2 linked regions of the Mucilaginibacter gracilis genome follow. The protein of the gene in region 1 interacts with the protein of each later gene in a pairwise test. Links are inferred from orthologs where the notes say so. Each region holds a gene or a part of one and is shown on either strand. Other genes may lie near its edges.

Region 1 (4,127 bases):
TTTTATCAACCTTGAAGTCAATTTTACCTGCTTTTACCTCAGTTACAGCTTTACCCACATCCTGGGTTACTGTACCTGATTTAGGGTTAGGCATTAAGTTACGCGGGCCTAATATACGACCCAAACGACCAACTTTAGCCATAACACTTGGCATAGTGATGATAATATCAACATCAGTCCATCCACCTTCAATCTTGGCGATATAATCATCCAAGCCTACAAAATCAGCACCTGCATCTTTAGCTTCTTGTTCCTTTTCAGGAGTACAAAGCACCAATACACGTACAGTTTTGCCGGTTCCGTGAGGTAAGGTTGCAATACCACGCACCATTTGATTGGCTTTACGCGGATCAACACCTAAACGAACATCTATATCAACCGAAGCATCAAATTTAGCGATAGTAATATCTTTCACTAATGAAGATGCATCCTGTAAAGAATACGCTTTATTAACCTCAACTTTGGATAGTGCCGTTTTTTGATTTTTTGTTAATCTTGCCACTGTCTTTTAAACTGATTAGTTATTTAATGTTTCAATTTCGTTTTTCGAATTTTTGATTTCGGTGTTTAATTCCGAGAGTAAAAATCCGACTTCGGAAATCATTTAATTCCAGGGCGCTGTACCAGAAACGGTAATTCCCATACTGCGAGCTGTGCCTGCCACCATTTTCATGGCCGATTCAACTGTGAATGCATTTAAGTCGGTCATTTTATCTTTGGCGATAGTTTCAACCTGGTCCCAGCTTACGCTTGATACCTTTTTACGGTTGGGTTCTGCCGATCCGCTCTTTAAACCGGTAGCTTCCAATAACTGGATAGCAACTGGTGGAGTTTTGATGATAAAATCAAACGATTTATCTACATAAACTGTGATTACTACTGGCAACACTTTACCTGGCTTGTCTTGCGTACGGGCATTAAACTGCTTGCAAAACTCCATAATGTTCACACCTTTAGCACCCAATGCTGGGCCTATTGGAGGAGATGGGTTTGCAGCGCCGCCTTTTACCTGTAGCTTAACCATTGCACCGACTTCTTTTGCCATTTTAATTTAATTATTGTTACTTAATGTTAATAAGTGGAAGCTATGTAACATTTTCTTAGATTTGAGTATTGAGATATGAGATTTTAAACCTCTTTTTCTCTTTACTTTCTTCCAATTATCGTGATCAGATTTTTAATGCCGATAGGGTATCTCAAAATCCTATCTAACATGTTACATCTAAAATTATTCTTTTTCAACCTGCATGTAATTCAATTCGAGCGGCGTACGGCGGCCAAATATCTTTACCATTACTTTCAGTTTCTTTTTCTCTTCGTTAACTTCTTCAATAACGCCGCTAAAGCCATTAAACGGCCCATCCATTACCTTAACGTTTTCGCCAATGTAATATGGTACGTTCATTGTTTCGCCTTGCTCGCTCATTTCGTCAACCTTACCTAAAATACGGTTAACTTCGGCCTGGCGCAAAGGAATAGCGTTACCTTGTTTATCGCCTAAAAAGCCAATAACGCTGTTTATATTTTTTATAATGTGCTCCAACTCACCGTCGAGCGCGGCTTCCATCAGTACGTAGCCCGGAAAAAAGTTACGCTCTTTTGCTATTTTCTTTCCATCGCGCATCTGGTAATATTTTTCCATTGGTATTAATACCTGCGGAACCAGATGTGATATACCTAAACGATTAATTTCGGCATCTATGTATTGCTTAACCTTTTTTTCTTTACCACTTATGGCTCTCACCACGTACCATTTCAACTGATCGCTCATCGTTATTAAAATATTACGCTAATGATTTATAGAAGTATTGCAGTAAACGGCCAAATGATTGATCCATAAGCAATACTATTAAAGCTATGATAATAGCAGCTATCAATACTAAAATTGCACTATTTTGTAATTCGCTCCACGTAGGCCAGGTTACCTTTTCGGTAAGCTCTTCGTAGGACTCCTTTATATATTCAGTTACTTTAGCCATTTTGTTTACTTCCTCTTCAAGCACGGGAACAAGGATTCGAACCCTGATCAAAGGTTTTGGAGACCTCTATTCTACCGTTGAACTATTCCCGTTTATTATAAGAAAACATAAGCCCGCATTTGATAGCAGACTTATGTTTCTCAATTAACCTTTTTTGAAATATTATTTCAAAATTTCTGTTACCTGACCAGCACCTACTGTTCTGCCACCTTCACGGATAGCGAAACGTAAGCCTTTTTCCATCGCGATAGCATTAATCAACTTTACAGTGATTGTTACGTTATCACCTGGCATAACCATTTCTACACCTTCGGCTAATGAAATTTCACCAGTTACGTCTGTTGTGCGGAAATAGAATTGCGGACGGTATTTGTTAAAGAATGGCGTGTGACGGCCACCTTCTGCTTTTGACAATACGTAAACCTCAGCCTTGAAATCTGTGTGAGGAGTTACTGAACCTGGTTTGCAAATAACCATACCACGACGGATGGCTTCTTTTTCAATACCACGTAATAATAAACCAACGTTATCACCAGCTTCACCACGGTCAAGGATTTTGCGGAACATCTCAACACCAGTTACGGTTGATTTTAAGTTCTCAGCACCCATACCTAAGATATCAACCTGATCACCTGAGTTAATAATACCACGCTCGATACGACCGGTTGCAACAGTACCACGACCAGTGATCGAGAATACGTCTTCAACAGGCATCAAGAAAGGAAGCTCAGTTAAACGTGGAGGAATTGGAATGTAGTTATCAACAGCGTTCATCAAATCCATGATCTTCTCAACCCATTTATCATCGCCGTTAAGACCACCTAATGCTGAACCCTGGATAACCGGGATATCATCACCTGGATATTCGTAGAATGATAATAATTCACGAATTTCCATTTCAACTAATTCTAATAATTCCGGATCATCAACCATGTCAACCTTGTTCATGAAAACAACAAGTGCAGGTACACCTACCTGACGTGCTAACAGGATGTGTTCGCGGGTTTGTGGCATCGGACCATCAGTTGCAGCAACTACTATGATAGCACCATCCATTTGAGCAGCACCTGTAACCATGTTTTTCACATAATCCGCGTGACCTGGACAGTCAACGTGAGCATAGTGACGGCTAGCAGTTGAATACTCAACGTGCGCTGTATTGATAGTAATACCACGTTCTTTTTCTTCAGGAGCTGAATCGATAGAATCGAAAGAACGAGCTTCTGAAAAACCTTTGTCAGCTAATACTTTGGTGATAGCTGCGGTAAGGGTTGTTTTACCGTGGTCAACGTGACCGATAGTACCGATGTTTAAGTGCGGCTTACTGCGGTCAAACTTTTCTTTTGCCATGATTTATAAATGTTTGTAGGTTAATTTTTATTTTCTAATTGTTATAATACTAAAATTATAGAGCCAACAATGGGATTTGAACCCATGACCTCTTCCTTACCAAGGAAGTGCTCTACCACTGAGCTACGTCGGCTTTTTTGTTAGTTCATTTGTTCACTTGTTGATTAGTTTATTAGTGCCAAGCACCAATGAACCAGCGAACTAATAAACCAATGAACCAAACTGAGCGGAAGACGAGGTTCGAACTCGCGACCTATAGCTTGGAAGGCTATCGCTCTACCAACTGAGCTACTTCCGCTTTTTTTAATGATTGAATGATTGAGTTTTTGAATGACTGAATGTTTAAAATTCAATTTTTCAATAACTCAATCATTTTCCTTTTTAATTTCCAGATCATTCAATCCATCAATCATTCAGGAACTCAATCCTTAACAAGTGGGGGGAGAAGGATTCGAACCTTCGTAGCCGAAGCAACGGATTTACAGTCCGTCCCATTTGACCGCTCTGGTATCCCCCCAAGTTAATTTTGGATTTGGTATTTTCAATTCGGGATTTGATTTTATTCAAATCAAAAAATCCCTTATCAAACATCCTATATCCAAAATTAAACTGAGCCTCCTATCGGGATCGAACCAATGACCTACTGATTACAAGTCAGTCGCTCTACCAGCTGAGCTAAGGAGGCAATTTATTTTTAAGAACAACCCCTTTTGTTTGCGAAGTAGTGTTGAGTACCTCTCCAAAAGGGATTGCAAATCTACACAATTTAAAAGCCTATCAAAATTTTTTTTCAAAAAA
Region 2 (4,522 bases), 3.3 Mb from region 1 along the record:
AAATTTTCCTGAAAATCGGTACTCTTAAACTTGAGCGACATTAAAGGAATCTCGGCTACAAGTAACGAACACATAACGAGTGTAAAGCACGATAAAAAGAACGGATTTAAAATATAATCGCGGTAAAACATGTTGCCGTGCAGCAATATAAGCGGAAATGACGCTATCAAAATGGCATTGGCCGGGGTTGGTAAACCTATAAATATATCGGTCTGCCGCTCGTCGGTATTAAATTTAGCCAAGCGTAGGGCCGAAAACACGGGTATTAAAAAAGCAATAAAGTTGAGGTACTGGCTTACGTGATCTATCTGCGGCGCCTCGAGCAGTAACTCGTATAGTATAGCCGATGGCAATACGCCAAAACTTACCAGGTCGGCAAGCGAATCAAGATCTTTACCAATGCCGGAGAATGATTGCAGCATGCGCGAGGCAAAGCCATCAAAAAAATCAAAAATGGCAGCTAAAAATATAGCGTATGCTGCAAATATTAAGTTGTGCTGAAAGGTGAAAACTATACCTAAGCAGCCACTAAACAAATTTGCACAGGTAATGGCATTGGGTAGATGTTTTCGTACTCGTTGCTGCACTTGCTGTGGATGTAATTGATTCATTTAATTATAACGAAATTATTGCCTGTGAAGTTTAATTACCCGCCGTGCAATAATTCCGTTACACAAAACTATTAAGAATTCATGGATATAAGGAATTCTTCGTTAGTTTTTGTTCCACGCATTTGCGCTTGCAAAAACTCCATTGATTCCTGCGAATTCATATCGGCTAAATGGTTACGTAATATCCAGATGCGTTGCAGCGTTTCGCGGTCAAGCAGCAAATCATCACGGCGTGTGCTCGATGCAGTAAGGTCAATAGCCGGGAATATACGCTTGTTAGATAATTTACGATCTAATTGTAACTCCATGTTACCGGTACCTTTAAACTCTTCAAAAATAACCTCGTCCATCTTGGAGCCGGTTTCGGTTAAGGCGGTAGCAATAATGGTTAACGAGCCGCCATCTTCAATTTTACGGGCTGCACCAAAAAAGCGTTTTGGCTTGTGCAATGCATTGGCATCAACACCACCCGACAATATTTTACCCGATGCTGGTGCAACGGTATTGTAAGCACGTGCCAAGCGGGTTATAGAATCTAAAAGGATAACTACATCGTGGCCGCACTCAACCATGCGTTTAGCTTTTTCTAAAACAATGTTGGCTATTTTAACGTGGCGCTCGGCAGGCTCATCAAAGGTTGATGATACAACTTCGGCACGCACGCTGCGGGCCATATCGGTAACCTCTTCGGGGCGTTCGTCAATCAGCAATATAATCAGGTAAACTTCCGGATGGTTTTTGGCAATGGCATTGGCCACATCCTTTAGCAACATGGTTTTACCTGTTTTGGGCTGCGCTACAATTAACCCACGCTGCCCTTTACCTATTGGGGCAAACAAATCAATAATACGGGTTGAGTAGTTGCCCATCTCGGTAAAAAGGTTCAATTTTTCCGAAGGGAAAAGTGGCGTTAAGTGGTCAAACGGTACACGGTCTCGCACTTCGGCAGGTACCCGGCCATTAATGGCCTCAACACGTACCAGCGGAAAATATTTTTCACCTTCTTTTGGTGGGCGTATGCTGCCCCGTACCGTATCGCCTGTTTTTAAACCAAAAAGCTTAATTTGCGATTGCGATACATAAATATCATCCGGAGAGGTTAAGTAGTTATAATCAGACGAGCGTAAAAAGCCGTAACCATCGGGCATAATCTCTAAAACGCCTTCGTTAACTATTACGTTATCAAAATCAAGGTTAATTGCCGGCTCCTGGCTTTTTTGTTGATTAGCCGCTCCGTTGCCATTATTGTTAAACTTGCGTTCAAATTTTTGCGGGCGTATTTCGGTAGCTGGTTGTGGTTCTTGTGGTTTGCTGCTTTCTTCGCCGGCCTGCTCAGTTACCGGTGATGGCGTTTCGGCAACAGTTGGTGCCGGCCTTTCTGGCTGCTGCTCCTCTTCGTTTTGATCAAAAAGGTTGGTGTCGTTTACCTGTACCTCAACGCGTGGTTCGTTTTTTGGCTTCAAGGTGCGTACCCTTTTGCGGGGGGCACTACTTTCGGCACTTTCGGGCTCTGGTGTAGCAGGAGTATAATTTGATGTAACGGTTTCTTGTTGGGCGCGTGCCGCCTCTATTAATTGTTGTTGCTCAACTATTTTGGTAATTAGCTCTGCTTTTCTAAAACTATCTGCTTCGGCAATTCCAAAGCTTTTAGCTAATACGCGTAGTTCAGAAACGAGCTTATCGTTTAATTCTGTTGTGTTAGACATGTGTTGAATAAATATTTCAAAAGGATTTTTTTGGGTAGAAATTACCTTGCGCCAAGTATTGTGTTTTGAATCTGAACTAAAAATAAATTATTTGGAAACTTTTAAACTGATTCTTTGGTGCAAGAAATTCAGGAAAACGCTACAATTTTAGACAATTTATTTAATAGTTCAAATTTTTTTAAAAATATAATCGTTTAAATTGAATCATTTTGTGTATTTTTCATTCTTTTGCACAAAAATAATACCAAGTTCATGCCATCTCGCCAACAACTCATCCAACAGATCAAACAAAAAAAATCTTTCCTATGTGTAGGTTTAGATACCGATATTGAAAAGATACCCCGTTTTTTGTTGGATTTTGACGACCCTGTTTTTGAGTTTAACAGGCAGATTATTAATGCCACTCATGATTTATGCGTGTCGTACAAGCCAAACTCCGCATTTTACGAGAGCCGGGGCGTAAAGGGCCTGCAAAGCCTGGCCAAAACATGGCAACATTTACCCGCCGAAACCCTTAATATTATTGATGCCAAACGCGGCGATTTAGGCAATACTACAGATATGTACGCCAAAGCTTTTTTTGACCAGGCTGCGTCGGGCGTGAGTTTTGATGCTATTACGCTATCCCCTTACATGGGTACAGACAGCGTAACGCCCTATTTAAAGTACGATGGTAAATGGATAATTGTTTTGGGGCTAACATCAAACCCGGGCAGTAAAGATTTTCAATACCTGGTTAACAAAGGTGGCTATTTGTACGAAGAGGTGGTAAAAAAAGCTGTAACCTGGGCTGGTGCCGATAGGATTATGTTTGTAGTTGGGGCTACCAAAAGTACCGAGTTCACCAACATCCGCAAATACGCTCCCGATAACTTTTTGCTGGTACCCGGCGTTGGCGCTCAAGGCGGAAGTCTGGCCGATGTTTGCCAATATGGAATGAATAGCGATTGCGGATTAATTGTAAATGCTTCGCGATCCATTATATACGCATCTAACGAGCGCGATTTTGCTGACGCTGCACGTGCCGAAGCAATAAAACTTCAACAAGAAATGAAGGTGGAGTTGGAGAAAGCAGGGGTGATTTAGTCTTAAGTCCATAGTTGTGAGTCTTTAGTCATTAAGACTTATACAATTAATTTATATCTTGGCTTTGTAAACGGACTCAGGACCTAAGGCTTCCGACTCAAGACTTAAACAATGCATTTCAACGAAGATTTTTTGCAATACATCTGGAAGTTTAGGCTATTTGATATGAATAACCTGCACACCACCGATGGTGAGGAGTTGCAAATTATATCGCCAGGTTTACAAAACACAAACGCAGGCCCCGATTTTCAGGATGCCAAAATTAAGATAGGGGATACCCTTTGGGCGGGCAATGCCGAAATACACTTATCATCATTGGAGTGGAAACAGCACGGGCACCACACCAATAATGCCTATAATAGCGTGATATTGCATGTGGTGTACCGCGACGATGAGCCTGTTTACCGTAGCAACGGTACAAAGGTACCTACGCTTGTTTTGTTCAACCGCATCTCGCAGGAGCTTTACACACGATACCATCATTTAATATTTGACCAAAAACAGTTTATCCCCTGCGAAAGCCGGATAGGAACGATTGACGGTTTATTGATACAAAACTGGTTAACCCGTGTATTAATAGAGCGATTACAAAAACGCTCCATTGCACTTACGGAAGCATTAAAGGTTAATCGTGGCGATTGGGAGGAAACTTTTTACCAGTTTTTGGCGGCCAATTTTGGTTTTAAAATAAATGCGCTACCTTTTGAGATGCTCGCAAAATCGTTACCGCAAAATATACTGGCCAAGCACAAAAATAACACCATGCAAATTGAGGCGTTAATTTTTGGCCAGGCCGGCTTTTTAACTGAAGATTTAGCGGACGAGTACCCGCAATTGCTCAAAAAGGAATACGATTTTTTGCAAAAAAAGTATAACCTTAAACCAATAGAAAAACATCTGTGGAAATTTTTACGGCTGCGGCCGCTTAATTTCCCAACCATCAGGCTGGCGCAATTTGCTGCCTTGGTGGCAACATCAAACAACTTATTATCAAAAGTGTTGGAAACGCGCGAGCCTGAAGCCTTTTTTAAACTATTTGATGATATTAAGGTTAATGCTTACTGGGATAATCATTATCAATTTGATAAGCCTTCGGTTATTGCCAATAAAACAATGGGT

Evidence for each region. The genes of interacting proteins can lie anywhere in the genome.
Region 2: the proteins of nusG (region 1) and rho interact in binary tests that used the Escherichia coli proteins (3 or more experiments, as listed by UniProt). The link is inferred for Mucilaginibacter gracilis from one-to-one orthologs.

The regions. Positions count from the first base shown.
Region 1 is NZ_RBKU01000001.1:2,729,216-2,733,342, reverse strand. The notes cover bases 1-2,704. They hold nusG (transcription termination/antitermination protein NusG), read right to left. Parts: upstream 1,772-2,704; coding sequence 1,229-1,771; downstream 1-1,228. Other genes in these bases: tuf (elongation factor Tu), read right to left, coding at 2,142-2,704; secE (preprotein translocase subunit SecE), read right to left, coding at 1,785-1,979; rplK (50S ribosomal protein L11), read right to left, coding at 605-1,045; rplA (50S ribosomal protein L1), read right to left, coding at 1-502. In the rest of the region: more of tuf, read right to left, coding at 2,705-3,329. UniProt on the Escherichia coli protein: Part of the processive rRNA transcription and antitermination complex (rrnTAC). The complex forms an RNA-chaperone ring around the RNA exit tunnel of RNA polymerase (RNAP).
Region 2 is NZ_RBKU01000001.1:6,013,587-6,018,108, reverse strand. What follows is about bases 1-2,887. They hold rho (transcription termination factor Rho), read right to left. Parts: upstream 2,318-2,887; coding sequence 683-2,317; downstream 1-682. Other genes in these bases: pyrF (orotidine-5'-phosphate decarboxylase), read left to right, coding at 2,570-2,887; pssA (CDP-diacylglycerol--serine O-phosphatidyltransferase), read right to left, coding at 1-611. In the rest of the region: more of pyrF, read left to right, coding at 2,888-3,403; BDD43_RS26740 (DUF2851 family protein), read left to right, coding at 3,515-4,522. UniProt on the Escherichia coli protein: Facilitates transcription termination by a mechanism that involves Rho binding to the nascent RNA, activation of Rho's RNA-dependent ATPase activity, and release of the mRNA from the DNA template.